DNA from 3 places in the Streptomyces sp. SCA2-17 genome. Region 1 is predicted to be linked to each of the others. Evidence: riboswitches for the same ligand, from Rfam matches in the RefSeq annotation. Region 1 holds a riboswitch; each other region holds the start of a gene.

Region 1 (10,105 bases):
CCGCCGGCCGGCCTCGCCGACACGCCGGACCGGACGCCCGAGCAATAGCGACATACGGGGCGATTCACCGATACTCAGGGGTGGGAAGGCGGTGGGCGCATGCAGTTCGACGACGACGCCGGACTGGACACCTCCCAGGTCCAGGACGAGCGCGGCGGCCGGATCCCGGGCGGCGGGGTGACGATCGGCGGCGGCATCGTCGGCCTGATCGCCCTGGTCCTGGGGCTGTTCTTCGGCATCGGCCCGCAGGAGCTCGGCCTGACCTCGGAACCGGCCCCCGGCGGCACGGCGAGCAGCGACGCGCAGGTCAACCAGCACTGCCGGACGGGCCGCGACGCCAACACCCGCGAGGACTGCCGGATCGTCGCCGTGGTCAACAGCGCGCAGTCGTTCTGGAGCCAGGAGTTCGCCCGCCGCTCCGGTACGTACACGCCCGCGTCGACCGTCTTCTTCACCGGCCAGGTCCGTACGGCCTGCGGGACCGCGTCCTCGGCCGTCGGCCCGTTCTACTGCCCGGGCGACCGCAAGGTCTATCTCGACCTGGGGTTCTTCAACGAGCTGCGGACGAAGTTCGGGGCGAGCGGCGGCCCGTTCGCGGAGGCGTACGTCGTCGCGCACGAGTACGGGCACCACATCCAGAACCTGATGGGCACGCTGGGCCGCGCCCAGGACCGGCGCACGGGCGCCGAGAGCAACTCCGTCAAGGTCGAGCTCCAGGCCGACTGCTACGCGGGCGTCTGGGCCCGGCACGCGACGACCACGCCCGAGAAGTCCACCGGGCGGCCGCTGATCAGCAAGCTGACCAGGGCGGACATCGACGACGGCCTGTCCGCGGCCGCGGCCGTCGGCGACGACCGCATCCAGGAGAAGTTCCAGGGCCGGGTGACGCCGGAGAGCTGGACGCACGGCTCGGCCGCGCAGCGGCAGCAGTGGTTCAACACGGGCTACAGCACCGGGGACATGGCCCGCTGCAACACCTTCCGCTGAGCGGCGCGCCCGGCCGGCGAGCCCCCGCTAAGGAGTGACATCTGATGACTGGCACGCACACGCCGAGCATGTACCCCACGCTGCTCTACCGCGACGCGAAGGCGGCGATCAAACAGCTCACCAAGTCGTTCGGCTTCACGCAGGCCGCCCTGTACGAGAGCGAGGACGGCACGGTCCTGCACGCCGAACTCGCCTACGGCAACGGCAGGGTGATGATCGGTTCGAAGGGCCGGGTGGGGGTGTTCGCCGAGGCGATGCGGGAGAGCGGGCCGGTGGGCGTCTACGTCGTGGTCGAGGACACCGACGCGCACTTCCGGCGGGCCGAGAAGGGCGGCGTGGAGATCCTGATGCCGCCGACGGACCAGGAGTACGGCTCGCGGGACTACATGGCGCGGGACCTGGAGGGGAACGTGTGGAGCTTCGGGACGTACGTCCCGGCGGGCTGAGCCCGGCGCGGCCCGCGGGGCCGGCCGGGCTCCGGATTCCTAGGCTCCGCCCGTGTGCACCTGGAAGGCCGCCTTCCGGACAGCCTTGGCCAAGGCCGGGTCCGGATGGGCCGCCGCCAGGGCGACCAGCACCTGCACCGTGCGCGGATGCCCCACCGCCCGCACCTCCTCCAGCAGCCCCGGCACCGTGCCCTGCACCGCCGAGTCGAGGTGCCGCACGAGCAGCCGGCTCTCGCCGTGGTCGGCGACGGCCGCGGCCGTATCGACCCACAGCCAGGTGGCCTCCTCGCGGGTGAGGACCTCGGCCGCCTGCTCCGGATCCCGCCCCTCGTGCTCGGCGAGCCACAGCAGGGCGTACGGCCGCAGGCACGGCTCCTCCACGACGGCCCGGACGGCGGGCTCCGCGGCCGCGCCGACGGCCCGCAGCGCCTCGAAGGCCAGGCCCCGGACGAGGGCGTCGTCACCGCGGGCCGCGTCCAGCAGCTCGCACAGGGCGCTGCCGGCGGGGCGGGCGGCGAGCCACGCGCGGTACTCGGCGCGGGCCGGGCCCGGGGTGAGGTCGGCGCAGCCGCGCAGCATGGCCTCGGCGGACAGCTCGATGTTGCCCGCGGGGCTCTGCGCGGCGACGCAGATCTGCTCCAGCTTGACCCACACCGCCCAGTTGCCCAGCGGGGTCAGCACGGCCTCGGCCTGCGGCCCGGGGCCGCCGCGCACGACCAGGGCGCCGACGGAGGCGAGCCCTTCGAGGGCCCAGCCGAGCAGCTCCTCCAGCAGGTCGCCGTCGGTCGAGACGGACCGGGCCGCGGGGACGGGCCGGCCGCCGTAGGGGACCTCACAGCGCTCGGCGCGGATCTCGGCGACGCGCTGCTGGAGCAGGTCGAGGAGCATGGCGACGGGCACGGACCCGGCCGACAGGTGCATGACGGACAGCAGCTGGGGCGCGGCCTCGACGACCTCGGCGGCGACCGTGGCGTCGGTTCCCTCGGGCGCGGGGTGGGCCAGGGACCAGGCGTCGAAGAGGGCGACCCAGCCGCGCAGGACCGCACCGTCGTCGCGGTCCCAGGCCTGCATCCGCCAGCCGGGGCGGGCGCTGCCGCCGTGGAGCTCGACGAGCCCGGCGAGGCGGGCGCGGTCCCAGTCGGCGCGCGTCTGGTGGGGCGTCAGGCCCAGGGCCGCGGCGGCCCGCCCGGCCGTCTCCGCGGAGAGCCCGCCGGTCGTGCCGGGGCGCAGGGTGGCGCCGCGGCCTCGCTCGTCGGCCGCCCAGCGGGCCACGCGGACCGCGCCGGTGAGGCAGTCTCTGGCCTGCCGGGCCAGTTCCGCCGGGGCCGGGGTGCCGGCCGGCGGGCGGGGCGCCGGGCGGGTGCCTCGGTTGGCCACGGCCCGGCGGGCAGCGGCGATCGGCTGTCGGGGGACAAGTCTGAGCCGGGAGTCGCGCGGAGTACGGGACGTCACAGGAGCAGTCTTGCCGCTGCCGCTCCGAAAACCCAATCGGAATCAATTGTCCAGCCCTCCACCATTCACTTCCTGCCGCTGGATCAGGGCAGCTTGGAGGCTGTGGAGGCGTCACATGAAGGGGATGAGGAACCTCCGCAGCGCCTCTTCGTAACGCTCCGGGGAGGCGTTCCACATCGCGGCGTGCGGGGCGCGGCGGACGGTGTGCAGGACGATCAGATCGGGGCGGCCGGCCGCGAGTTCGCGTGACGTGTGCCACGGGGCGACGCTGTCGTCGGGGCCGTGGGCCAGGAGGGCGGGGACGGCGAGCCGGGCCGGGTCGCGGAGCCGGTCGAGCCCGTCGGGGGCCATTCCGGTCCGGCCGCGGGCGGCGTGCACGGCGAGCGGGAGGAACGGGGCGGGCACGCCGCGGCCGGCGGCCAGGGCGTGCAGGGCCGCCGGCCAGTCGAGGACCGGCGAGTCGAGGACGACGCCGCTGATGTGCGGGCGCAGCTCGGGGTCGGTGACGGCCAGCAGGGCCATGGTGGCGCCGGTGGACCAGCCGTGGAGGACGACCCGGCGGGCACCGTGGGCCAGGGCATAGCGGACGGCAGCGGCGAGATCATGCCATTCGGCGAGCCCGAAACGGCTGATTCCGTCCGGTGGGCGGGGCGCCCCGGGGTCGCCCCGGTAGGCGAGGGCGAGGACCGGCAGCCGCAGGCGGTGCAGGAACGGCATGACGACCATGGGGTGCTCGCGGGTGGCGCCGAGGCCGTGCACGGCGATCACCCAGGTGTCGCGGGCGGCGGGCAGGAACCAGGCGGGGAGCGGTCCGAACTCGCCGGGGACGGTGACGTCGGCGTGGTCGAGGCCGAGGGTGTCGCGGGGGTTCCCGGCGTGGACCTGCGGGGTGAGCCACACCCGGTCACCCGGCTCCGGGGCGCCGCGCGTGACGCGCACCAGGCGGCGGACGACGGCGTCGGCGGAGTGCGGCGCGTCCTGGACGACGGGGCCGACGACGGCGTGCAGGCCGCGCCCGGTCAGCCCGTAGGTGCCGGGGCGCAGCGAGGCCTGGTGGCGGGTGAGGGTGATGTGGTCGCCGTCGACGGAGTGGACGGCGAGGCGCGGCTGGTCCGGCGGGGGGCCGCCGGGGGCTGCGCGGAGGGCGGCGTCGGAGGCGTACCGGCCGGCCGCGAGGGCGGCTGCGCCGGCACCGATCGCTGTCGCGGCGGCCGCGGCCGCCGTCGCTCGTATGCCCATCACGTCCAGTGTGAGCGGCCGCGGCGCACCCGGCCAGTGGGCGACGGCGGCGCTCCGTACGCCCCTGGCCGGAACGCGGCGGTCAGCGCCGGGAGCCGTAGCCGCGGAGCTTCTCCGCCGCCCGGTCCGCCTGGGCGGGGGTGAGGAGGGCGGGGGCGCGGCCGGGTATGGAGGAGGCCGTGAGCCAGACGCGGCACATCCACTCCAGCTGCGCGGTGCGGTCGTAGGCCTGGTCGAGGGCGGCGCCGTAGGTGAGGGTGCCGTGGTTACGCAGGAGGCAGCCGGTGCGGCCGTCGAGGGCCTCCAGGGCGTGCGCGGCCAGCTCGTCGCTGCCGTAGAGGGCGTACGGGGCGACGCGGACCGGCCCGCCGAGGGCGCCGGACATGTAGTGGATCAGGGGCAGCTCGTCGACGAGGGTGGAGACGGCCGTGGCGTGGACGGCGTGCGTGTGCACGATCGCGGCGGCGTCCGTGGCGCGGTAGACCGCCAGGTGCAGGGGGAGCTCGCTGGTGGGGGCGAGGTCGCCGAGGAGCGGGCGGCCCTCCAGGTCGACGGCGACCGCGTCGCGCGCGGTCAGCCGGTCGTACGGGACGCCGCTCGGTGTGACGACGATCACGTCGCCGGTCCGGGCGGAGACGTTGCCCGACGTGCCCACGACGAGGCCCTCGGCGGTGGTGCGGCGGGCCGTGGCCAGGACATCGGCCCACGTCCGGCGGATCCGCTCGGTCTCCGTCATCCGTCCTCCATCCGTCTGCATCCGCTACTGCCTCCGGTTCGCGTCACTGCCGTGCCGGGATCAGTTCACCTTCCGTTCACCCAAGGTCTTTACGGTCCCCGCTGTACTGACCATCGAGCTGATTGCCTGGGTGAATGGAACACATCACGCTTCTCATCGGGATCGTGATCGTCACGGCCTTGGTGTTCGACTTTACGAACGGCTTCCACGACACGGCCAACGCCATGGCCACCACCATCTCCACCGGGGCCCTCAAGCCCAAGGTGGCAGTGGCGATGTCGGCCGTGCTGAACCTCGTCGGCGCATTCCTGTCCGTGGAGGTCGCCAAGACGATCTCCGGGGGAATCATCGATGAGAGCGCGGGCATCAGACCGGAGGTCATCTTCGCGGGCCTGGTCGGCGCGATCGTCTGGAACCTGCTGACCTGGCTCGCCGGTCTGCCCTCCAGCTCCTCGCACGCCCTCTTCGGCGGTCTCATCGGCGCGACGATCGTCTCCGTCGGCTTCGACGCGGTCAATGCCGACAAGGTCGTCATGAAGGTCCTCATCCCCGCCGTCGCCGCGCCGATCGTGGCCGGCCTCGCCGCCTGGTGCGCGACCCGGCTCACCTACCGGCTCGCCCGCGGCCGCGACGAGCGCGACACCGCCAAGGGCTACCGCGCCGGGCAGATCGCCTCGGCCGCCCTGGTCTCCCTCGCCCACGGCACCAACGACGCCCAGAAGACGATGGGCGTGATCACCCTCGCGCTCGTCGCCGGCGGCGTCGTCGCGCCGCACTCCGACCCGCCGATGTGGGTCATCGTCTCGGCCGGCCTGGCCATCGCCCTCGGCACGTACCTGGGCGGCTGGCGCATCATCCAGACCCTCGGCAAGGGCCTCACCGACATCAAGCCCGCGCAGGGCTTCGCCGCCCAGACCGGCGCCGCGACCGTGATCCTCGCCTCCTCGCACATCGGCTTCGCGCTCTCCACCACCCAGGTCTGCTCCGGCTCGATCATGGGCGCCGGCCTCGGCCGCAAGGGCGGCGTCGTGCGCTGGTCCACCGCCGGGCGCATGGTCATGGCCTGGGGCCTGACCCTGCCCGCGGCCGGCCTCGTCGCCGGCGGCGCGGCCCTCCTCGCCGACCAGGGCGACTGGGGCGTCGGCGCGGTCGCCGTCCTCGGCCTGGGCGTCTCCGCCGCGATCTGGCTGGCCTCGCGCCGCAAGCCCGTCACCCACGACGACCTGGACGCGCGCGACGCCGTCGCCGGCGCCGAGCCGGCCGGTGTCGTCACCGCGGCCCTGCAGGCCGTCGCCCCGCCGCCGGCCGGGCCCCTGGCCTCCGCGGCCTCCCCCTCCCCCGAGGCCGGGCGGGCTCCTGCCGCCGCCGCGGCGAGCTAAGGCATAAGGAAGACACAGCATGCACATCGACTGGGCAGCTCTCGGCCAGGTCTTCGGCGTCAGCCTCGTGGTGACGGTCGGCCTGGTGGGCATCTTCACCCTCGGCATCATGGGCACGGCGCCCCGCACGGGGGCCTCGGCGGACGCGGCCGCGGGTACGGGCGCGGGGGCGCTCGCGCGCTCCGGCGCGTACGCGTGCTTCGCCCTGTGCGCGGCGGCCGTGGGCTACGGCATCTACTTGATCGTGGCGTAAGCGCACGCTCCGACGACGACGGCCGGGCCCCCGAGGGGGCCCGGCCGTTCGCGTGCCCAGGGGCAATTCCGTTGCCGCGCAACAGAACTCCCGCCGGAGGCGTCCGCGTCGGGCCAGGTCAGACATGAGTTGACGGCGCCCGCGGCGCATGGTGGACTTCCGGAGCCAAACGGCGACAGCAGAGGAAGCCGGTGCGAATCCGGCGCGGTCCCGCCACTGTCACCGGGGAGCGTCTCCCCACACCATGGCCACGGCGGCGAGCCGGAAGGCCGGGGCGGACGCGGATCCGGGAGCCAGGAGACTCTGGTCGCCGGTCACGTCGAGCCAGGGCGCGGACCCTGAGTGAGGACACATCGTCATGCCCGGCGCCCGCCACCGAACGCCCCGCAGCACCCTCTTCCCCCGCCGAGGCGTGACGGCGGTCTGAGCCGATGCGTGCCGACCCGATCGGTTTCGCGTGCGGCGCCGCCCTCGGCTTCCTCGGTGACCGCGTCCTGGGCGACCCCCGCCGCGGCCACCCCGTCGCCGCGTTCGGCCGCGCCGCGCTCGCCGTGGAGCAGCGCCTGTGGCGCGACGACCGCGGCCGCGGCGCCCTGCACACGCTGGTGTGCGCCGGGGGCGCTGCCGCCGGCGCCGCGCTGCTGGCCCGTACCGTACGCGCCTCCCGTTCCCGTACCGCCGAGGTCGCGCTGACCGCCGCCGCCACCTGGGCCGTGCTCGGCGGCACATCGCTGGGCCGCGAGGCGCGCGCCATCGGGGGCGCGCTCGCCGCCGGTGACGTGGACGTCGCCCGCGAGCGCCTGCCGCACCTGTGCGGCCGCGACCCGCAGGCGCTGGACGGTCAGCAGATCGCCCGCGCCGTCGTGGAGTCGGTGGCCGAGAACACCTCGGACGCCGTCGTCGGCGCCCTCGTGTGGGGCGCGTTCGGCGGCGTGCCCGGCCTGGTGGCGTTCCGGGCCGTGAACACCCTGGACGCCATGGTCGGCCACAAGTCGGCCCGTTACCGCCGCTTCGGCTGGGCCTCGGCCCGCCTGGACGACGTGGCCGGCTGGCCCGGCGCCCGCCTGACCGCCGCCCTCACCGTCCTCGCGGGCCCGGACCGGCGCGGCGCCTGGCGCGTGGCCCGGCGCGACGCTTCCCGTCACCCGAGCCCCAACGCGGGCCCCGTGGAGGCGGCGTTCGCGGGGGCGCTCGGCGTGCGGCTGGGCGGCACGCTCGCGTACGCGGGCCGGGTCGAGCACCGCCCCGTCCTGGGCGCGGAGAACCGCCCCGTGCGGACGGACGACATCGAGCGCGCGGTACGCCTCTCGCGCCGCGTGTCGCTGCTGGCCCTGGGGACGGCGGTGGCGGCCCGCACAGTGGGCAGCCTGTTGACGACGGCAAGGAGGAACCGGTGACGGCTGACAGGAGCGGGCCCGGGGGCCCGCTGGGCGGGGGCCTGCTGGTGGCCGGCACCACCTCGGACGCGGGCAAGAGCGTGGTGACGGCCGGCATCTGCCGCTGGCTGGTCCGCAAGGGCGTCAAGGTCGCGCCGTTCAAGGCGCAGAACATGTCGCTCAACTCGTTCGTGACGCGCGAGGGCGCGGAGATAGGCCGCGCGCAGGCCATGCAGGCGGCCGCGGCCCGCGTGGAGCCGAGCGCGCTCATGAACCCCGTCCTGCTGAAGCCCGGCGGGGACCGCAGCAGCCAGGTCGTCCTGATGGGCAAGCCGGTCGGCGAGCTGAGTGCCCGCGGCTACCACGCGGGCCGCCAGGAGCAGTTGTTCGGCACGGTGACCGAGTGCCTGGAGGAGCTGCGGCGCACGCACGACGCGGTGATCTGCGAGGGCGCGGGCAGCCCGGCCGAGATCAACCTGCGGCGCAGCGACATCGTCAACATGGGCATCGCCCGGGCGGCCCGGCTGCCCGTGGTCGTGGTGGGCGACATCGACCGCGGCGGGGTCTTCGCGTCGTTCTTCGGCACGACGGCGCTGCTGTCGCCGGAGGACCAGGAGCTGATAGCGGGTTACGTCGTCAACAAGTTCCGGGGCGACGTGACGCTGCTGGAGCCGGGCCTGGACATGCTGTACGAGCTGACGGGCCGGCGGACGTTCGGCGTCCTGCCGTTCGCGCACGGCCTCGGCATCGACGAGGAGGACGGCCTGCGGGTCTCCCTGCGGGGCGCGGTGCGCGAGTCGGTGGTGGCGCCGCCGCACGGGGCGGACGTGCTGCGGGTCGCGGTGTGCGCGGTGCCGCTGATGTCGAACTTCACGGACGTGGACGCGCTGGCGGCCGAGCCGGGCGTGGTCGTGCGCTTCGTCGACCGCGCGGAGGAGCTCGCGGACGCCGACCTGGTGGTCGTGCCGGGCACGCGCGGCACGGTGCGCGCGCTGGCGTGGCTGCGCGAGCGCGGCCTCGCGGACGCGCTCGCGCGGCGCGCGGCGGAGGGCCGCCCGGTGCTGGGCATCTGCGGCGGCTTCCAGGTGCTGGGCGAGCGCATCGAGGACGAGGTCGAGTCGAAGGCGGGCACGGTCGAGGGGCTGGGCCTGCTGCCGGTGCGCATCCGCTTCGCCGCGGAGAAGACCCTGGCGAGACCGGTGGGCACGGCCCTGGGCGAGCCCGTGGAGGGCTACGAGATCCACCACGGCGTGGCGGACGTGCGGGGCGGGGACGAACCGTTCCTGGACGGCTGCCGGGTGGGCTCGGTGTGGGGCACGCACTGGCACGGCTCCCTGGAGAGCGACGGCTTCCGCCGGGCGTTCCTGCGGCGCGTCGCGGAGGCGGCGGGGAGGGCGTTCGTCCCGGCCCCGGACACGTCGTTCGCGGCGCTGCGCGAGGAACAGCTGGACCGGCTGGGCGACCTGATCGAGGAACACGCGGACACGGACGCGCTGCTGCGGCTGATCGAGGACGGGGTGCCCAGCGGTCTACGGTTCATACCGCCGGGGGCCCCACCTCCGCCTGCGCAGAGAGAACAGAGCCCGGACCGTCGTCGTCTTGGCAGTCCCCGGCTCACCCCCGCTCGCGCGGGGCACGGCAACACTCTGCCGGGTCCAGCGGCCACCGAAGTTCCCAGCCGGATCGATTCCCTCGAAGGGGGTACCACCTGATGGCCTCGGCCACCTACCCGTTCACCGCGATCGTCGGCATGGACGACATGCGGCTGGGCCTGCTGCTCAACGCCATCTCGCCGTCCATCGGCGGAGTGCTCGTACGGGGCGAGAAAGGTACGGCCAAGACGACCGCCGTCCGCAGCCTGGCCACGCTGCTGCCCGACGTCGTGGCAGTCCCCGACTGCCGCTTCTCCTGCGACCCCGCCGCCCCGGACCCCTCGTGCCCCGACGGCCCGCACGAGGGCGGGCCGAGCGCCTCCCGGCCCGCCCGCATGGTCGAGCTGCCCGTCGGCGCGTCCGAGGACCGGCTCGTCGGGGCGCTCGACATCGAGCGGGCGCTGGGCGAGGGCGTGAAGGCGTTCGAGCCGGGCCTGCTGGCCGCCGCGCACCGGGGCGTCCTCTACGTCGACGAGGTCAATCTCCTCGGGGACCACCTGGTCGACTCGCTGCTCGACGCGGCGGCCACCGGCTCCTCCTCCGTCGAGCGTGAGGGAGTGTCGGTCCGTCACGCGTCCCGCTTCC
Region 2 (10,105 bases), 1.1 Mb from region 1:
GATGTGGCGCGGCAGCGTCTCCTTCGAGACGCCCATGCTGTGGGCGGTCGGCTTCCTCGTCACCTTCCTGCTCGGCGGCCTCAGCGGCGTCCTCATCGCCTCGCCGCCGCTCGACTTCCACGTCACCGACACGTACTTCATCGTCGCGCACCTGCACTACGTGCTCTTCGGCACCGTCGTCTTCGCCATGTTCGGCGGCTTCTACTTCTGGTGGCCCAAATGGACGGGCCGCATGCTCGGCGAACGGCTCGGGAGGGTCCACTTCTTCACGCTCTTCGCCGGATTCCAGATCACCTTCCTGGTGCAGCACTGGCTCGGCCAGTCCGGCATGCCCCGGCGTTACGCCGACTACCTCGCCGCCGACGGATTCACCCTCATGAACACCGTCTCGTCCATCGGCGCGTTCCTGCTCGGCCTCTCGACCCTGCCGTTCCTGTACAACGTGTGGCACACCGCCCGGCACGCCCCGAAAGTGACCGTCGACGACCCCTGGGGCTACGGCCGTTCCCTCGAATGGGCCACGAGCTGCCCGCCGCCGCGCCACAACTTCCACGCACTGCCGCGGGTGCGGTCCGATTCCCCGGCCTTCGACCTGCATCATCCCGAAGCGCTGGAGGCGGCGGAGGAGAAGAGCCTTCCCCGATAGGCGCAGCAGCCCGAGGAGCATTTCCCATGAAGACCGAGAACGGATGAAGACCGAGAACGTATGAAAACCGAGGCCGTATGAAGACCGAGGCCGTCCTCTTCGCCGGCGTGGCCGGCTTCTTCCTCGCCACCGGGGCCGTCTACGTCTGGCTGTCCGGCCGCGAACCCGCGGGGAGCGCCGCGCTGACGGTCTCCTTCATCATGGCGTCGCTGATGGCCTTCTTCTTCGCCGTGAACTACCGCCGCCGGGGCCCCCGGCCGGAGGACGACAAGAAGGCCGCCATCGCCGACCGCGCGGGCCCGCTGGACTTCTTCCCGCCGCGCAGCGCCTATCCGGCGCTGACCGCCCTGGGCGCCGCCGTCAGCGCCCTCGGCATCGTCTTCGGGCTGTGGCTGTTCATCATCGGCTTCGGCGTTCTGGCCGCCGGGGTCGGCGGCATGGCCTTCCAGTACGTGCAGCGCGACGCCTGACCGGCCCCGCCGTCAGCGGCCCCGGCCTCCGCCGTCATCTGCCGCGCCCGGCCGGCTCGCCCTTCCCGGCGGCCGTGCCCGGCTCCTCCGGTTCGATCGGCGCGGCCGTCCGCTCCTCGACGGCGCGCCGCTGCTCGGGCGTCACCGGGACCTCGATGCGGTGACCGTAGTACCAGGAGCTCAGGGCGAGCCGCAGCCGCTGCCGGCGCGGCAGCTCCGCGCGGGGCCGGGGCGCCGTCAGGGGCTCCGGCACCTCACGCACCATCAGGCGGTAGCCCTGCGCGGCGGACAGCGCCTCGTGGCCCTCGCCGAGCCCGCCCTGGACGTTCTGCTCGACGTTCCCGCTCTCGTGGCCCTCGGCCAGCAGCCTGCGGTCGTGCGCTTGGAGGGCCAGGCAGATGCGCCGGGTGACCCAGAACGCGAGCACCGGGCCGAGGACCACCGCGATGCGGAAGATCCAGGTCAGGGCGTTGACGGAGACCCGGAAGGAGAACGCGATGACGTCGTTGCCGCCGGCCGCCAGCAGGACCGCGTAGAAGACGATGCCGGCCACGCCCAGCGCCGTCCGGGCGGCCTGGTTGCGGGGGCGGTCGGCCAGGTGGTGCTCCGAGCGGTCCCCGGCGATCCACTTCTCCAGGAACGGATACAGGTAGAGGCCCGTGAACAGCAGGCCCGGCAGGACGACCGTCGGGATCAGCACGTTCCACATGAAGGTGTGCCCCCACAACACCGTCTCCCACGGGGGCATCACGCGCAGGGCGCCCTCCAGGAACCCCACGTACCAGTCGGGCTGGGCGTCGGTGGCCACCTGGTCGGCCCGGTAGGGCCCGTACGCCCAGACGGGGTTGATCTGGGCGAGCCCGCCGAGCGCGGTCAGCAGGCCGAAGAGCATCAGGAACAGGCCCGTGGACTTCGTGATGAACTGCGGGAACATGGGCTGCCCGACGGCGTTGCGGTTCGTCCGGCCGCGCTCCGCCCAGTGCGTGTGCTTGAGGTAGACCACCAGGATCAGGTGCACGGTGATCAGGGCGATCAGCACCCCGGGCACGAACAGCACGTGCACGACGTACAGCCGGGGAATGATCAGGTGCCCCGGGAACGCCCCGCGCCAGATGAACGAGCTCAGGTACGTGCCCACCACGGGGATCGACATCACGATCGTGTTCGCCGTCCGCATCCCCGTCCCCGAGAGCAGGTCGTCCGGCAGCGAGTAGCCGGCGAACCCTTCGAGGAGCGCGAGGACGAACAGCGTCAGCCCCACGATCCAGTTGGCCTCCCGGGGCCTGCGGAAGGCGCCCGTGAAGAACACCCGGAGCATGTGGACCGCGATCGCCGCGATGAAGACGAGCGCGGCCCAGTGGTGGACCTGCCGGATGAGCAGCCCGCCCCGCACCTCGAAGCTCAGGTCGAGCGTCGACAGGTACGCCTGCGACATCCGCAGGCCGCGCAGCGGCTCGTACGGCCCGGCGTACACGCTCTGCGTCATGCCCGGGTCGAAGAAGAGCGTCAGATAGGAGCCGGTGAGCACCAGGACGGCGAAGCTGTAGAGGGCGAGCTCCCCCAGCAGGAACGTCCAGTGGTCGGGGAACGCCTTGCGCAGCAGCGCCTTCGCGGCCTCGGCGGCCGGCAGCCGCCGGTCCAGCGCCACGAAGCCGGTCAGGGCCGCCTCCCGGACCTTCTCTTTCACCCGCACGCTCCCTGTCGGCTCGCCGGCACCCGCGTCCTCGCACGGGGCCGCGGCTGATGGGTAACCGGCGCGCCGGGAGCTCAACCGCATGATCGCCGGGTGTCACCCGGACCGCGCGGACGGGCTACGCGGCGCTGCGGGCGTCGCTCTGCGCCTCCTGCCGGGCCAGCGCCTTCTTGCGCCCGGCGTCGAGGACGGCCAGCACGGCGTACGCGAGGAGCCCCGCCGCGACCGCGACGACGTAGCACCAGGGGGAGGAGAGGTAGTTCGCCGCCCGCATGACGGTCCCGCCGTCGTCGCTTGCGAGGCGGAAGATGATCGCCAGCGGGCCCTCCCAGATGCCCGCGACGCACACCACGATGGACATGACCCTGTACCAGGCCTCGTGCACGACGCCCCCTCCGATCAGCGTTCGGTTTCTTGATACGACCGTATCAATGAAATGAGGGGAGAATGTCGGGTTTCGTCACGCATTTTTCCGGGAGTAGACTGCATTTGTGCGTGACGAAAATCAGGACCGGTGCCGCGTCTGTTCCGTGCCGCTCGCCGTGGCCGTCCGCGGCCGCCCGCCCGTCTACTGCTCGCGGAGCTGCCAGGCCAAGGCGTACCGGCGGCGGGCCGGCGAGCGCAGCCGTACGCCGCCGGCCCCGCCCGCGGCCGTCGAGGGCGCCGCCCGCATGACCGAGGGGGGATCGCGGCGTCAGCAGATCGCCGAGGCCGTCTGGCGGATCGCCGCGGAGCGGGGCCTGGAAGCGGCGAGCATGCGCGAGGTCGCGGCCGCGGCGGGGGTCTCCCTGCGCGTCGTCCAGTACCACTTCGGGAGCAAGCACGGCCTCCTCGTCTCGGCGCTGCACCTGCTGCACGAGGAGAACGACCGGCGCGCCCGCGCCCGCATGGCCGCGCTGCACGACCCGGCGGACCTGCGGGCGGTGCTGGGAGCCGTCCTGAACGAGTTCCTGCCCCTGGACGAGCAGCGCCGCAGCGCCCTGCGCGTCTTCGTCGCGTACTACGTGCGCAGCCTGAACGACCCGGCGCTCGCCGAGGTGTTCCTGCACGCCTCCCAGCCCGTCGAGCAGCTCGTCGCCGGGCTGATCCGGCAGGCGGGGGCGGCGCCCGGCGTCGACCCCGAGCGGGAGGCGGACCTGCTGGTGTCCGGGGTGACCGGGCTGGGCATGGACGTGCTCCACGGCCGGCGCACCCTCGCCGACGTGCGGACGACGCTGGACTACCACCTCGACCGGATCCTGCCCGCGCGCTGACCGCACGGCAGGAGGGACGAGACAGGAGGGGCGGACGCCGTGTCGTGCCGGCGTCCGCCCCCCTTTCACTCCGTCACTTCAGCGTCAGGAAGCGCCGCCGGGAAGCTCCGCGCGGACCTCCCGCGCTGCCGTGACCAGGTTGTCCAGCGAGGCCCGGACCTCGGGCCAGCCGCGGGTCTTCAGTCCGCAGTCCGGGTTGACCCACAGGCGCTCACCGGGGATCGCCTCCAGCCCCTTGCGCAGCAGCGCCGCGGCCTCGTCCGCGCCGGGGATGCGCGGGGAGTGGATGTCGTAGACGCCGGGCCCGACCTCGCGCGGGTAGCCCGCCGTGGCCAGCTCGGTGGCGACCTGCATGTGCGAGCGGGCCGCCTCCAGGCTGATGACGTCGGCGTCGAGGTCGTCGATGGCCCGGAGGATGTCGCCGAACTCCGCGTAGCACATGTGCGTGTGGATCTGGGTGTCCGGCCGGACGCCCGCGGTGGAGAGGCGGAACGCCTCGGTCGCCCACGCCAGGTACGCGGCGCGGTCGGCGGCGCGCAGCGGCAGCGTCTCGCGCAGGGCCGGCTCGTCCACCTGGATCACCGACGTGCCCGCGGCCTCCAGGTCGGCGACCTCGTCGCGCAGGGCGAGGGCCACTTGGCGGGCGGTGTCGCCGAGCGGCTGGTCGTCGCGGACGAACGACCAGGCCAGCATGGTCACCGGGCCGGTCAGCATGCCCTTGACGGGCTTGCCGGCCACCGACTGGGCGTACTGGGTCCAGCGGACGGTCATCGGCTCCGGGCGGGAGATGTCCCCGGCGAGGATCGGCGGGCGGACGTAGCGCGTGCCGTACGACTGGACCCAGCCGTGCTGCGTGGCCAGATAGCCCGTCAGCTGCTCGGCGAAGTACTGCACCATGTCGTTGCGCTCGGGCTCGCCGTGCACGAGGACGTCGATGCCCGCCTTCTCCTGGTAGGAGATGACCTCGCGGATCTCGGCCTTGATGCGCTCCTCGTACGCCGCGGTGTCGATCCGCCCGGCGCGCAGGTCGGCGCGGGCGGTGCGCAGCTCGCTCGTCTGCGGGAAGGAGCCGATCGTGGTGACCGGCAGCAGGGGCAGGCCGAGGTGGGCCCGCTGGGCGGCGGCCCGCTGCTCGTACGGCTGCGAGCGGCGGCCGTCGGACCCGGTGACGGCGGCGGCGCGGGAGCGGACGGCCGGGTCGCGGGTGATGGCCGAGCCGGCCCGCGAGGCCAGGTCGGCGCGGTTGGCGGCCAGGGCGGCCGCGATGGTGTCGGGGCCCTGCGCCAGGCCGCGGGCCAGCGTGACCACCTCGGTGGTCTTCTGGCGGGCGAAGGCGAGCCAGCGGGCGATCTGCGGGTCGATGTCCCGCTCGGCCGCCGCGTCGAGCGGCACGTGCAGCAGGGAGCAGGACGAGGAGACGTCGACCCGGTCGGCGAGGCCGAGGAGCGTGCCGAGCACGGACAGGGACTTCTCGAAGTCGTTGATCCACACGTTGCGGCCGTTGACGACGCCGGCGAGGAGGCGCTTGCCGGGCAGCCCGCCCGCGGCCGCGAGGTCGCCGAGGTTGGCGGCGGCGGGGCCGGTGAAGTCCAGGGCGAGGCCCTCGACCGGCGCCTTGGCGAGGACCGGGAGGGCCTCGCCGAGCCGGTCGAAGTAGGAGGCGACCAGCAGCTTGGGCCGGTCGGTGCGGCCGCCCAGATCGCGGTAGGCGCGGGCGGCGGCGTTCAGCTCGGCGGGGGAGCGGTCCTGGACCAGGGCGGGCTCGTCGAGCTGCACCCACGCGGCGCCCGCGGCCCGCAGGTCGGCGAGCACCTCGGCGTACACCGGCAGCAGCCGGTCGAGGAGGGTGAGCGGCTCGAAGCCCGGGGCGACGCCCGGCGCGGGCTTGGCCAGCAGCAGGTACGTGACGGGGCCGACGAGCACCGGACGGGCCGTCAGGCCCAGCGCCAGAGCCTCCTTCAGCTCCGCGACCTGCTTGGTGGAGTCCGCGGAGAAGACCGTGTCGGGGCCGAGTTCGGGGACCAGATAGTGGTAGTTGGTGTCGAACCACTTGGTCATCTCAAGCGGTGCCACCTCCTGCGTGCCACGGGCCATGGCGAAGTAGCCGTCCAGGGCGTCGGCGTCGACGGCCGCGCGGTGCCGCGCGGGAATCGCCCCGACCATCACACTGGTGTCCAGGACGTGGTCGTAGAACGAGAAGTCTCCGGTGGGCACTTCGTGCACACCGGCCCCGGCCAGCTGCTGCCAGTTCGTACGGCGCAGTGCAGCGGCCGTGTCCCGCAGGGCACCGGCCGTGACGCGGCCCTTCCAGTACCCCTCGATCGCCTTCTTCAGTTCACGGCCCTGCCCCTGCCGGGGATAGCCGTGGACGGTGGCCTGTGCTGCCGCGGCTGCGGACTTGCTGGTCACGGAACTCTCCTTCGCGAGCGTGCGTGCGTCCATGACCCCGGGACGGGCGGAAGGCGCGAAGGAACGGCAGACCTGACGGGACACTGCCTGCCGCGGTGCGGTCGCCATTGCGCCGCCGCGTCGTGCCCGCCTGATGTGTGCGCCGACCCGCCCTCGAGGTCACCGGGATCTCCGTGCGCTCGGCAGCGCACGGGCAGTCGGCAGGTCTTCGGACTCGCGGGCACGCCACATGGCACCTAATGGCCGTCGCTTCCCGGACCCTTGCGGATCCAGTGCGTATGACGGCGGTCGTTCCCGCTCACCGCTGCGGGGCAGTCCCGGATTCCCACCGGGTTCCCTCTTGCGACGCGCCTGCCTGGCGAGCAGGGCGAACCAGCTGCACCGTCACTCTAGGCTGCGGGGCAGGGTCACGGAAGAGTGAAGTGGCGCGCCTCACGAGCCGGTTCGCGTGGCCAGGCGCAGCCGCAGCTCCATTTCGTGCTCGCCGGAGACGTGACCGCGGTGCTCGGCGGCGAAGGCGCGCTCCAGTTCTTCCTTGACCTGGCGGACCGGGTCGGCGGCCCCGAACAGGTCGGCCGTGACCGTGCCCGACAGGGGAGCCCGCCCCGGCTCTGCCGCGCCCTCGCCCCGCCGCGTGCGGGTGTCGACGGTCATGCACCAGATCATGGGGCCCGCGCCGGGCGCGCCCGGGCTGGTCTCGCTGCGCGGCGGTCCCGCTTCGGGGAAGACGGCCTCCAGGACGCCGAAGACGGCACCCGCGTCCTGATGGCCGCAGTCCGTCAGATGCACGCTGACGTGGTCCGCACTCTCCCGGGCATCCGTCACCTGCTCCTCCTCCGCCGTCGTTGCCGTGACCGGGGGCCGCCGCCGTGCGAGGGGAAGCCCTGCTCCGACCGTACGGCGCACCCGGGTTCCGTGCCGCGGGCTGTGCGACCATACGGGCCAGGTGCCCCGTTCCCGCCGGGAGATGCCGTCCCGGCTCCCGCGCCCTCACCCGAACGGTGGAATGCGCCCAAAGTAATTGACTGATTACGCTTGGTGCATGACCCTGTGGAGCCCCGCACCGCCGCCCTCGCAGTCCGCGTTGCGGGCCGCCGTGGCCGTGCTGGTCTCCGTCCTGCTGCTCTTCTCCGGAGGCAGCGGCACGGTGCTGGCCCTGGGCTCCGGCCCGGAAGAGAGCCCCGTGTCCGTGGAGTTCGCCAGTGCGGACGACTGCGTCGCGGACAACCGCACGCCCCGCGTCCAGGCCTCTCCCGGCAGGCGCACGTGCCTGCCCTCCTCACAGGACTCCGAGGGATCCGGATCCCCATGGGCATCCGGCTGCCGGCTGACACCGCCGGCACCCGAAGGCCCCGCGGCCACCGCGGGCCACGCGCGCAACGACGTCCTGCGCTGCTGAGAGGAACCCCCGCCCGTCCCGCCCCGTACGGGACGGGCCGTCGCGTCCGGCACGCCCGGAACTTCCCTCACACCACAGGCACGAGAAGCAGAGAGACGTCATGCCCCTCGATCCCGCGCGCGTCCTGAGCGCCTATCTGCGCGCCCAGGTCTACCGCGCCCCCGAGCCCGACCCCGAGCACGCCTCCGCCGCAGGCGCGCGGCCCCCGGCCGCCGCCCCGAACCCGCCGGCCCCGCCGGACTCCACGCACCCGTCGAACCCGCCGAGCCCTTCGGCCCCGGAGGTCCTCCCGCGCACCGCGCCCCTCGCGGACCCGGACGCGGAGAAGCCGCCCGCCGCCCCCGGCCCGGCCGCGCCCCGCGGCGCGCCGCGCCGGCCCGGCCTGTTCGCCCGCCTGCTGCTGTACGTACGGCAGGAGTAGCCGTTGCCGCCGCGCGGCTGCCCGCCTCCGCCGAAGGGGGCGGGTAGCCGCCCGGCCACGGCTCCGCCTGCCGGCGCCCGCCCTGCCCCCTTTCAGGTGAAGGGGAAGGCCCGGTGGGTCCGGGGGCCGCCGGCAGTGGGAAGGGGGAAGGCTGTCGACGCAGACGAGGGAGAACCCATGCCGACCGACGATGTCGAGCGATTCCTGGAGGCCCTGAGCCCGGCCCACCGCGACGAGGTCCGCAAGCAGCCGCGCCCGCAGCAGGAGAAGCTGGCCGCCGCCTGGGAGACCGAACTCCGGGAGGACACCGACCTCGACACGCTGAGCGAGCTGTCACCGGCCGCCGCGGAGAGCGAGGCGGCCCGGCGCGTCGTCGAGGGCAAGGACTCGTAGGAGCTCCTCACGGCCGCCGGGCCGCGGGGAGCGCCGCGGCCGAATTGTGGTGGGGACAGGGCCGTCCGGCGTGGCCTACCGTGAAGGGGAGGCTGCGGCCTGCTCCTGGGTTCGGGGAGGTCAGGGAATGTCCGAGCGCGCCTACGACCGCGACAGGCTCCGGCAGTTCCTGTCGGGTGAGGCAACGGGCGAAGGGCTCTCGCGCCGGGTCGTGCTGCGCCTGATGGGCGCCGCGGCAGGGCTCGCCGCCGCCGGGGCCGGCATCGGAGCGGGCACCGCGGCGGCCGCGGGGAGGCCTGGGATCGTCAAGCCCCTGCCCGCCGAGCTGTTCACCGTACGCGACACCAACGCGGAGACGAACTGGGCGGCGCTGCGGGGGACCGGCTATTACACGCCGATCGACCGGTTCTTCGTCCGTAACCACACGGCGACCCCCGTCCTCGACCCCGCACGGTGGCGCCTGACGGTGTGGGGCGGCGGACTGCGCGGCCGGGCGGTGGAGTTCTCGTACGAGGACCTGCGGTCCTTCCCGGCCGTGACCCTGAGCGAGTGCCTGGAGTGCGCGGGGAACGGCCGCAGTTATTTTGCCGCCCAGCAGGGCGATGCGGTCACCGGCACTCCCTGGACGATGGGCGCGGTCGGCGCGGCGCGCTGGCGGGGCGCGCGCCTGTCGGACGTCCTGCGGGCGGCGGGCCTGTCGCGGCGGGCGGTGGACGTGATGCCGCGCGGCCTCGACCCGGTGTACACCGCGCACGGGACGGACTACGGCCACGTGCGCCGGCCGATGCCCGTGGCGAAGGCCCTCGGCGACGTCCTGCTGGCCTACGAGATGAACGGGCAGCCGCTCCTGCCCGACCACGGCTGCCCGGCGCGCCTGGTGGTGCCCTCCTGGGTGGGCATCGCCTCCGTGAAGTGGGTCGGGGACATCGAGGTGTCCGACCGCCCGCTGTTCTCCCCGTGGAACACCGTGTTCTACCGCCTCTTCGGCTCCGCCTACCCGCCCGGCGGCAGCGCTCCGATCACGCGCCAGCCCGTGCGCAGCGCCTTCGAGCTGGCCCCCGGGGCGGTGTTCGCCGCGGGCCGGGGGCACCGGCTGACGGGCCGGTCGTGGTCCGGGGGCGGGAGCATACGCCGGGTGGAGGTCAGCACGGACGACGGCGCCACCTGGCAGGAGGCCCGTCTGCACGACGTCCCGCGGCCGGGCGGCTGGGTGCGCTGGAGCACCCGCTGGCACCCGTACGAGCCCGGGCCCGCCCGCCTCCTGGCCCGGGCGACGGACACGGCAGGCACCACCCAGCCCCTCCACGCCGTCCCCAATGAGCAGGGCTTCTTCTTCGACGCGGTGGTCCGCCACCCCGTCCGCGTCGTCTGAGGCGCGGGCCGGGGCCCGGGGCCCGGAGGCGTCCGTGCGCCCGGGTAGG
Region 3 (10,105 bases), 4.6 Mb from region 1:
ACCGAGACGATGGCCGTGTACTCCAGCAGCAGGTCCCAGCCGATGAACCAGCCGCCGATCTCGCCGAGGACGGCGTAGCCGTAGGTGTAGGCGGAGCCGGCCCGCGGGATCAGGCCGGCGAACTCCGCGTAGGAGAACGCCGCCGCCGCGCTCGCGATGCCCGCGATGAGGAAGGAGACGAGCACGGCCGGCCCGGCGACGCCGTTGGCGATGGTGCCCGCGAGGCTGAAGATGCCCGCGCCGATGATGCCGCCGACGCCGATCGCCGTGAGCTGCACCAGGCCCAGCGAACGGGACAGGTGCTCGCCGTGCGCCTCGGCCTCCTCCGCCTCCTCGATCGTCTCGATCGGTTTGCGGCGCAGAATGCCCTGTCCCGCTCGGAGCCCGGCCATGTCATGTCCTCTCGTCGGCGCTGACGGCGGATCATCGCGGTCATCATGGACCGCTGGGGGCGGCGACGGAAGGCGCCGCCCCGCGCCGGCGGGCAGGGTTCAGCCGATGGCGGGTGCCACGGCGGCGTCCCCGGTGCCCCACTCCGAGGGGCTGTCACCGACCGTGAAGTCGAGCCGGCCGCCGTCGGTGATCTGCCGTGAGGTCAGGTACGTCCGCCCGTAGCGCTCGCCGTCGAGCCGTACCGACTGCACGTAGCGCTCGCGGTCGGAGGTCCCGCGGGCGGTCACGGTGAAGCGGCTGCCGCCGAGGTCCACGTCCACCCGGTCGAACACCGGTGTGCTGAGCCCCCACACGTCCGCACCGGGCTGCACGGGGAACACGCCGATGGCCGAGAGGACCATCCACGCCGACATCGTGCCCAGGTCGTCGTTGCCGGTCATCCCGGTGGGCGAGTCGGTGAAGAGGGTGAGCGCGGCGTGCACGACGTCCGTCGTCTTCCAGGGCTGCCCGGTCGACAGGTACGTGTACGGGGCGATCAGATCGGGCTCGTTCTGCGGGTTGTACTTGTCGGCGTTGTAGTAGTCGTACGGGCCGTGGACCCACACCTCGCGGGCCGTGCGCGCCGGGTCGCGCAGCAGCCGGTCGTAGGCGAAGAAGGAGTCGAGGCGGGTGTTCGCCCGCTCCTTGCCGCCGATCAGGTCCACCATCCCCGGCAGGTCCTGCGGCACGAGCCACTGGTACTGCCACGCGGTGCCCTCGTGGAAGCAGGTGCTCTTCGCCGGGTCGGCCGGGCCCGTGAACGCGCCGTCGGCGCCGCGGGCGCGGAAGAAGCCCGTCGACCGGTCGTAGACGTTGCGGTAGTTGCGGGAGCGGGCGGCGTAGCGCTCGGCGTCCGCGCGGTGCCCCAGGGAGCGGGCCATCTTCGCGAGCATGCCGTCGGCCAGGGCGTACTCCAGCGTCGCCGAGCCGCCCTCGTGCAGGTCGGAGTCGCCCGGCTTGTCCTTGGGCCGGGAGGGCGTGCAGGGCACGTAACCGTCCTTGATGTACCGGTCGTTGCCGTCGCGGCCCACGTACGGGGAGTCCTTGGGCGGCACGCCGTCGGCGTTGCGCTTCAGCGCGCGGTACGCCTCCTCCTCGTGGCCCTTCAGCAGCCCGTGCTGGTAGGCGTTGGTGAGGAAGGGGGTCACCGGGTCGCCGGTCATGATGTTCGTCTCGACCGTGCCGTAGCCCCACTTGGGCAGCCAGCCGCCGTCCTCCTCCACCCGCAGCACCGACAGGGCCATGTCCCGCGACTCCTTGGGCGCGAGCAGCGCGAGCAGCTGCGCCTGGGTGCGGTAGGTGTCCCACAGGGACCAGTTCTGGTAGTAGGTGAAGTCGCGGGCGCGGTGGACGCGCTGGTCCCAGCCGGTGTAGCGGCCGTCGGCGTCGCTGCCGGTGTTCGGGGCGAGGAACGCGCGGTAGAGCGAGGAGTAGAAGGTGCGGCGCAGTGATGCGGCGCCGCCCTGGACGCGTACGTCGCCCAGGCGGCGCTCCCAGGCGTCGCGCGCGGCGCGGGCCGTACGGTCGAAGCCGTCGTCCTCGGCGCGCAGGTTGCCGGCGGCGCCGTCCGCGTCGACGTAGCTGATGGCCGTGGTGGCCTCCACCGTGCGGTCGCGGGTGGTGTCGAAGCGCACCCAGGCGCCGTTGCGGCCGGTCGAGGTGGACTTCCGGGTGCCCTGCGAGACCTGGTCGCCGTTCCAGGTGCCGAAGGCGGTGAAGGGCCGGTCGAAGCGCGTGATCGTGTAGACCGTGTACGGGCGGGTGTCCTGGCAGAAGCCGCGGCCGGTGATGGCGGAGCGGACGGTCCGGGAGTCGAGGACCTCGGCGGTCGTGGAGACGGTGCGGTGCAGCGACTGCCCGGTGTTGAGCAGGACGTTGGCCTTGTCGGTGGCTGGGAAGGTGTAGCGCTGGTGGCCGGTGCGGCGGCCCGCGGTGAGCTCGGCGGTGATCCCGCCGTAGGAGGAGAGGCCGACCCGGTAGTAGCCGGGGCGGGCGGTCTCGTCGCGGTGGCTGAACTCCGCGGCGTAGCGGGCGTTGTCGGTGCGGGTCACGTCACCGGTGGTGGGCAGCACGGGCAGGTCGCCGCCGATGCGGCAGCCCACGCCGGAGAGGTGCACGGTGCTGAAGCCGCGGATGTGGTTCTGTTTGTAGTCGTAGCCCGTGCTGTGGCCGGTGTCGGGAGAGAGCTGCACCATGCCGAACGGCACGGCCGCGCCGGGGAAGGTGTTCCCCTCGTTCTCGGTGCCGATGAAGGGGTTCACCAGGCCGGTGAGCCCGCCGGCCGCCGCGGCCGGCTCCGGGGCGGCGAGCGAGACCCCGCCCAGTACCGCCGCGAGTGCGAGTGCGGCCGCGCAGGTGCGCGAGCGCAGGTGTCCGGTCCATCTCATCGTCCACGCCCCTCGGGTGACGCCACGTAGGATGCCGACATCGTTGTCAGCGCCGAGGGTAGCGAGTGGTTGACGTGCTGTCATGATGCCCCGCGCGACAGATGTGGCGACGACGGTCACTGACGGCTCACCCCGGCCGGAGTGAGCCCCTCCGGGTTACGCGCCCCCGTACCAGTGCCGTACGAGCCCGCGGAAAACTTCTTGACGCCTCAGGTGTTACGTATAACGATCGTCGTGTGATCTCACCCACGAGCACGTCGTCACCGGACAGGGCCCCGCGGCCGGAGGATTCGGCGGACGGGGAGGTCTCCCCGTGAGCTATGCGGACCTGCTGCGCGGCCCCCATGTGATGAGGCTGCTCCTGGGCACGCTCGTCGGGCGGCTGCCGAGCGCGATGGCCGCCGTCGCCGTCCCGCTGGCGCTGCGTCAGGCGGGCGCGTCGTACGGCTTCGTGGGCGCGGCCGTCGGGGCGTTCGCGGTCGCCTCCGCCGTGGGCGGGCCGCTGCTGGGCCGGATCGTGGACCGGGTGGGGCAGCCGCGGGTGCTGCTGCCGACGGCCCTCGTGGCGGCCGTGGGCTTCGCCGTCGTCGCCGTCGCGCCCGGCAACACCGCGGCCGTCCTGAGCGGCGTCGTGCTCGCCGGTGCGGCCACTCCCCCGCTGGAGCCGTGTCTGCGGGCCCTGTGGCCGGACATCGTCGCGCCCGGGAAGCTGGAGTCGGCGTACGCGCTGGACTCCGCCTCCCAGGAGCTGGTCTTCGTGGGCGGCCCGCTGGTGGTGGCCGGCGGCGTGGCGGTCGCCTCGCCCGCGGCCGCGCTGTGGGCGGGTGCGCTCCTGGGCATCGCCGGGGTGCTCGTCGTCGTCACCGCCCCGCCCGCCCGGGCCTGGAAGGCGCCCGCCCGGCCCGCCGACTGGCTGGGGCCGCTGCGCAGCCGCGGCCTGGCCGTCCTGATCACGGGCCTGACGGGCGTCGGCGTCGCCATCGGCACGCTCAACGTCCTCGTCGTCTCCTACGCGGAAGGCCACCGGATGCCCGGCGGCGCCCCGGCGCTGCTCGCCCTCAACGCGCTCGGCGCCCTCACCGGCGGGCTCGCCTACGGGGCCGTGCGGAACTGGCGGGTGGCGCCGCCGCGGCGCACGCTGCTGATGATGCTGGGCCTGACGGCCGGGTACGGGCTGCTGTGCCTGCTGCCCGCCCCGCCGTACATGGCCTGCTTGATGCTGCTCACCGGGCTGTTCCTCGCGCCCGTGCTCACCGTCGTGTTCGTGCTGGTGGGCGAGCTCGCCCCGGCGGGCACCGTCACCGAGGCGTTCGCCTGGCTGGTGACGCTGATGACGGCGGGCGTGGCGCTGGGGTCGGCCGTCACCGGCACGGTCCTGGAGGGGGCCGGGGCCACGTGGGCAGCGGCGTGCGGCGTACTGGGGGTCGCCGTGGGCACGCTGGTGATCCTCGCCGGGCAGGCGCATCTGGTGCCGGCGGCGCGGGAGGAGGCCGGGGAGGCGCCCGCCCGCGCCGCGGCCTGACCGCGGGCGGGCTCGTGGGTCAGCCCTCGGTCCGGCGTACGGGTCAGGTCTCGGCCGGGGCCGGGGCCGCCGCCGTGCGGGCCGCCCAGCGCTGTTCGACCTTGCCGAAGCGCCAGTAGCCGAGGGCGATCGCCCACACCACCACGAACAGGCCGACGATGACGAAGCCGACGTTGTCGAGGTTCAGGCCGGCGATCCAGCCGGTCACCGCGTCGTCCAGCGCCAGCTTCTCGTGCAGGACGCCGACCAGTTCGATGGTGCCGATGAGGAACGCGACGGCGATGGACAGCCCGGTGATGGTGAGGTTGTAGTAGACCTTGCGGACCGGGTTGGAGAACGCCCACTGGTAGGCGAAGTTCATGAACGTGCCGTCGAGGGTGTCGAACAGGCTCATGCCCGCGGCGAACAGCAGCGGCAGGCACACGATCGCGTACCAGGGCAGGCCCGCGGCGGCGCCGCTGCCCGCCATCACCATCAGCGTCACCTCGGTGGCCGTGTCGAAGCCGAGACCGAAGAGGAAGCCCAGCGGGTACATCTGGCCCGGGCGCGTGATGGAGCGGGTGAAGCGGCCGAGGATGCGGTTCATGAAGCCGCGCGAGTCCAGGTGCTGCTCCAGCTCGGCCTCGTCGTAGCGGCCCTCGCGCATCGCGCGGAAGATCTTCAGGATGCCGGCGAGGGCGATGAGGTTGAGCGCGGCGATGAGGTAGAGGAAGCCGCCGGAGACCGTGGTGCCGACCACGCCGAGCGTCTGGTGGGTCGTGGACTCCTCGTCCATCAGCTTCCCGGCGATCTGCGTGCCGCCCGCCACCAGGGCGGCCATGGCGACGACGACGCTGGAGTGGCCGAGGGCGAACCAGAAGCCGACGGAGACCGGGCGCTTGCCGTCGGCCATCAGCTTGCGGGTGGTGTTGTCGATGGCGGCGATGTGGTCGGCGTCGAAGGCGTGCCGCATGCCGAGGGTGTAGGCGGTGATGCCGAGGCCGACGCCGTAGACCTTGGAGCCGACGGTGTAGTGGTTGGGGACGACGAGCAGGTAGAGCACGCCGAACGCGACGACGTGCAGGGCGGCGATGACGGCCAGCAGGCCGGCGGTGCGCACGGTGTCCTGGCGGCGCCAGCGGAAGGCGGGCGCGGTGCCGCCGGTCGAATCGGTGGATCGGGACATGGGGTTGAACGCTCCAGCACCTCGTGGACCATTTGCGAGATGCCGTGGCCGGTCTCCTGGCTTACGGGTCCGTTCGCGCCCGCCCCCGCCTTCCCGGCAGCCGGCTGCGGCCAGTGGCTCCGCGCGCCCGTGGGGCGGCGCGCGGAATGGGACGGTCACTCCCCGATCACAGTGGCGAGGGCCGCTCCGGACTGGGACCTCGATGGTCCTTCACCGGTCTTCCCGAACACCACGGCCGGGTCACTTTAGCGCCCGGAGGACGCCGATGCGAAGGTCAGGCAGCTGCGAAGTCTTTGCAAGTGTGTCGCCGGGATGCCCGGCCCCGGCGCCGCGCCGGCCCGCTCAGTTCCCCCGCCCGCCGTCCAGCGCCTGCCCGCCGAAGCTGCCCTCGCCCTCGGACGCCCGCTGCCACCAGGCCTCCAGGGCGGGCTGGTCCATGGCCGCCCACGCGGGCGTGGCCTGCACCTGGGCGCGGCCGAGGCGGCGGCCGAGGCTGACGACGGCGCGGCCGGCGGGCGTCCGCGCGGCGTCGTACGCGGCCACGGCCCTGTCCCAGCTTCCGGCGCCGGCCAGGCAGCGCTCCAGCACGGTCGCGTCCTGGAGGGCCTTCACCGCGCCGCTGCCGCAGTGCGGCCGGGCGACGGCGGCCGCGTCGCCGACGAGGACGAGCCGGCCCTCCCCGTAGCGCGGCACGCACAGGTCGTAGACGGGCTGGACATAGGTGGCGTCCTTGGGCGTGCGCCGGACGACCTCCTGCCAGTACGGCGGGAAGTGCGCGTCCACGACGGTGCGGTGATGTGCCGTCAGCGCCTCGGGCACGCGACTCGGCGGGAGACCCGCCGCGTCGTCGACCGACAGGGCGTGGGCCGGGTCGTCGGGCGCGGTGTAGAAGACCCAGTTGGCGCTGGTACCCATGCCGCCCGGACCGGGGATGCGATAGACGATCATGTGGCCGCCGGGGAAGGCGACCGTGGCGGCCTCTTCCCGGGCCCACGCGCCGGCCGGCCCGGGCAGCTCCTCCTCCGGGAGGGCGCCGCGCCACGCCAGGTATCCGGCGTAACCGGGCACGGTCGCGTTCCGGGTTGCGGCCCGGACGGCCGAGCGGTATCCGTCGGCGCCGATCACGAGGTCGAAGCGTTCCTCGCGGCCGCCGGCCAGGCGCAGCACGGCCCCGTCGGGCCCGGGCAGCACCCGCTCGACCGCCGTGCCGCGCTCGTAGCCGACGGAGGAGGGTATGCGGGCACGCAAGGCGCTCCACAACGACCCCCAGTTGTACGAACGGAACCCGAACGGAAGCGCTCCCACCCGCCGCCCGGCCCGGCTCCCGGCGTCGCGCACGATCCAGGGGCGCGAGGTCAGCCGCACCCACGGCACGTCCGGGCCCAGGTGCCCGGCCGCCTCCAGCTCCGCGTAGCGCCGCTCGTGGACGGCGAGGCCGATGCCCCGGTCCGCGAGCCCTCCGGCCGCCCGCTCGAAGACCACCACCTCGCCGGCGCCCGCGCGCGCCACGGCGAGCGCGGCCGCGCACCCCGCGATCGAGCCGCCCACGACCGCCACCCGTCCTGTCAGCATCCCCACCCCTTTCGTCACCCCCGTCGCAGACGGAACCTACCCGGCCGTTTGCAGCCGCAGCCGCCGGGCGTGCCCGAACGGTGGACGGGGCCGACACGCCGGTGCTACCAGTGCATTGAACGCATAATCAGGTCAGCCGGACCCCATCCGGCACGAGAAGGGGCTGACCGCCATGGCAGGTACGGCAGGCACGTCAGGCAGGGGCAGACCGCCGGCGGACCCGGACGAGGTCGGCTTCGTACGCCGGATCGGCCTGTTCCAGGCCACCGCCATCAACATGAGCCAGATGTGCGGCATAGGCCCCTTCGTCACCATCCCCCTGATGGTCGCGGCCTTCGGCGGCCCGCACGCCGTCATCGGGTTCGTCGCGGGCGCCGTGCTGGCGCTGGCCGACGGGCTGATCTGGGCCGAGCTCGGGGCCTCGCTGCCGGGCGCGGGCGGCAGCTACGTCTATCTGCGCCAGGCCTTCCAGTACCGCACGGGAAAGCTGATGCCGTTCCTGTTCGTCTGGACGATGATGCTCTACTTCCCGCTGGTCCTCTCGACGGGCGTCATCGGCTTCGTGCAGTACCTGACGTACCTCTGGCCCGGCATGACCGCGACGCAGGGCGACGCGACCGGCCTGGTGCTCATCGCCCTGGTCGTGGCGCTGCTGTGGGGCCGGGTGGAGAACCTGGCGCGGATCACCGCCGTGCTGTGGTGCGTGATGATCGCCTCCGTCGTGCTGGTGATCGTCGCCTCCTACACCCACTTCAGCGCGGACCTGGCCTTCACCTACCCGTCGGGCGCCTTCGAGCTGACGTCAAGTCACTTCTGGATCGGCTTCGCGGCGGGCCTGACCATCGGCATCTACGACTACGGCGGCTACAACACGACCGCGTACATGGGCGCCGAGATCAAGAATCCCGGGCGCACCATCCCGCGCTCCATCATCTACTCCATCCTCGGCATCATGGCCATCTATCTGCTCCTCCAGATCGGGACCCTGGGCGTGGTCGACTGGAAGGAGATGCTCGACCCCGACAGTCCGGCGTCCTCGTCCGTCGCCTCGGCGGTGCTGGAGGCGACGTGGGGCAAGGGCGCGGCGGACGCCGTCACCGTGCTGATCCTCGTCACGGCCGTGGCCTCGATCTTCACGGGAATGCTCGGCGCCTCCCGGATCCCGTACCACGCGGCCCGGGAGAAGGTCTTCTTCCGCGCCTTCGGCATCCTGCACCAGCGGCACCGCTTCCCCGTGCTGGGGCTGCTGTCCATGGGCGGGATCGGCTGCGTGGCCTTCCTGATAGGACGTCATACGGATCTGGCGACGCTCATCCAGCTGCTGCTGACGGTCGTGGTGCTCGTCCAGGCGCTCGGTCAGATCGCGGCCGTCACGGTGCTGCGGCGGCGCCAGCCCGCGCTGCGGCGCCCGTACCGGATGTGGCTCTACCCGCTGCCGAGCCTGGTCGCGCTCGTCGGATGGCTCGTCATCTACGGCTACGCGGACCGGAATTCCCCCGGCCGGCACCCCATCGAATGGTCCCTGGCCTGGGTCGGGGCGGGCTGCGTGGCCTTCCTGCTCTGGGCGCGCTACGAGAAGGTGTGGCCGTTCGGGCCGCGGGAGATCAGCGAGGAGTACCTGCACGGCGCCGACCCCGGCACGGAACCGGATGCGGAGGCGGAGACGGCAGGGACACGTACCGTGCCCGACCCCCGGCCGGACGCCGAGGGCGGCACCGGACCCGACGCGGGCCCCGGCCCGGACCCCGACGCCGACCCCGGCACCGGAGTTCCCGCCGAGCGGTGATACTTGCATTCATGCCTGTTTCTGCCTCCCCGCACTCCCCTCCCGCCCCGCGCACACCTGCCGCACGCCGCCGCAGGCTGTACTGGCACCGCCTCTTCTTCGGGCTGTGGTACCGCCCGGTCGAGATCCTGGACGAGGCGCGGGACCGGAGCGTGTGGGGGGCGGCGGCGTTCCTCTGCGTGCTCTGCGGGGCGCTGGGGACGATGGGCCGCGACGGCTTCTGGGAAGGGTGGCGGGTGGGCCCCGCGTTCGCCCTGGAGGCCATGGCGATAGCCGACGTGGTCCTCGTCCTCGCGAGCCTGCTGCTGGGCATCGCCACGCAGGCCATCGCGCGCCGGCTCGGCGGCAACGGCAAGTTCGGCCCGACGGTGACGCTGTTCGTCGTGGTGTTCTGGGCGACGGACCTGCCGCGGCTCGCCCTGGACGCGTGCCTGCCCGGGGGCTCCTTCCCCGTACGGGCAGCCGCCTGGGTCACCTCGGCCTTCGGCTACGCCTTCGCCACGCTGCTGATCCGCGGTCAGCACCACCTGCCCACACACAAGGCCGTGGCGGCGGTGAGCATACAGATGCTGGCGGCGGTGGCCCTGCTGAAGTTCCCTGCCGCCACGGGCTGACGCGCCCGGAGATCCCCTTGAGGGAGTCGAGGGCCCGCCCGGTGCGACGGGGGATGCACACCGGGCGGGCTCGAGGACAGTTCTACCTCATCAAGGATGGGTCATGCACCAAAAACCTGTTCGGCTTTGCCCGCTACCAGCGCACAGGGAGCGAAATCAGGCCACGTGCCCGCACCGAGGGCCGCCACGCGAGCTCCTCCCGCGCCACGTCGAGCGCGAGCCCCGGAAGCCGCTCCAGCAGCGCTGCCAGCGCGGTTTCCGTCTCCATCCTGGCCAGCGGGGCCCCGAGGCAGTGGTGGATCCCGTGCCCCAGCGCCAGATGACCGGAACGATCACGGTTCAGATCCAGCCGATCCGGCTCGGAAAAGTGATGAGGGTCACGATTGGCGGCGGCGAGGGACAGCAGGACGGTCTCCCCGGCGGGTACGGTCACCCCGCCGATCTCCACGTTCTCCAGCGGAAACCTCCGGATCGCGAGCGCCGCGGGCCCGTCCCACCGCATGAACTCCTCGACGGCCGTCCCGAGTCCGGCCGGATTCGCTCGCAAAGACTCCATCAAGACCGGGTGGTCCAGCAGGGCCAGAACGGCGTTGGCGATCAGATGGACGGTGTTCTCGTAGCCCGCGA

What was found. A riboswitch is a leader RNA that binds a small molecule or an ion and turns the genes downstream of it on or off. The one in region 1 is predicted to bind cobalamin.
Region 2: another riboswitch for cobalamin. It lies ahead of metE (5-methyltetrahydropteroyltriglutamate--homocysteine S-methyltransferase); the one in region 1 lies ahead of PS271_RS05305 (cobalamin biosynthesis protein).
Region 3: another riboswitch for cobalamin. It lies ahead of nicT (Nickel transporter NicT); the one in region 1 lies ahead of PS271_RS05305 (cobalamin biosynthesis protein).

What each region holds. Positions count from the first base shown of each region.
Region 1 is NZ_CP117521.1:1,182,769-1,192,873, forward strand. It holds gene ypfJ (KPN_02809 family neutral zinc metallopeptidase) at 100-987, shown strand; gene PS271_RS05275 (VOC family protein) at 1,032-1,433, shown strand; gene PS271_RS05280 (hypothetical protein) at 1,473-2,885, opposite strand; gene PS271_RS05285 (alpha/beta hydrolase) at 2,997-4,124, opposite strand; gene PS271_RS05290 (class II aldolase/adducin family protein) at 4,207-4,860, opposite strand; gene PS271_RS05295 (inorganic phosphate transporter) at 4,995-6,239, shown strand; gene PS271_RS05300 (hypothetical protein) at 6,259-6,492, shown strand; cobalamin riboswitch at 6,675-6,795, shown strand; gene PS271_RS05305 (cobalamin biosynthesis protein) at 6,924-7,889, shown strand; gene PS271_RS05310 (cobyric acid synthase) at 7,919-9,580, shown strand; gene PS271_RS05315 (putative cobaltochelatase) at 9,580-10,105, shown strand, end outside.
Region 2 is NZ_CP117521.1:106,595-116,699, reverse strand. It holds gene ctaD (aa3-type cytochrome oxidase subunit I) at 1-646, shown strand, start outside; gene ctaF (aa3-type cytochrome oxidase subunit IV) at 724-1,116, shown strand; gene qcrB (cytochrome bc1 complex cytochrome b subunit) at 1,151-2,893, opposite strand; gene PS271_RS00525 (hypothetical protein) at 2,928-3,194, opposite strand; gene PS271_RS00520 (TetR/AcrR family transcriptional regulator) at 3,301-4,062, shown strand; gene metE (5-methyltetrahydropteroyltriglutamate--homocysteine S-methyltransferase) at 4,147-6,471, opposite strand; cobalamin riboswitch at 6,654-6,863, opposite strand; gene PS271_RS00510 (hypothetical protein) at 6,904-7,296, opposite strand; gene PS271_RS00505 (hypothetical protein) at 7,514-7,870, shown strand; gene PS271_RS00500 (hypothetical protein) at 7,971-8,291, shown strand; gene PS271_RS00495 (hypothetical protein) at 8,469-8,684, shown strand; gene PS271_RS00490 (sulfite oxidase) at 8,812-10,056, shown strand.
Region 3 is NZ_CP117521.1:5,817,886-5,827,990, reverse strand. It holds gene PS271_RS26100 (amino acid permease) at 1-392, opposite strand, end outside; gene PS271_RS26095 (GH92 family glycosyl hydrolase) at 492-2,819, opposite strand; gene PS271_RS26090 (MFS transporter) at 3,133-4,341, shown strand; gene nicT (Nickel transporter NicT) at 4,385-5,506, opposite strand; cobalamin riboswitch at 5,536-5,755, opposite strand; gene PS271_RS26080 (FAD binding domain-containing protein) at 5,849-7,078, opposite strand; gene PS271_RS26075 (APC family permease) at 7,251-8,864, shown strand; gene PS271_RS26070 (hypothetical protein) at 8,876-9,478, shown strand; gene PS271_RS26065 (cytochrome P450 family protein) at 9,612-10,105, opposite strand, start outside.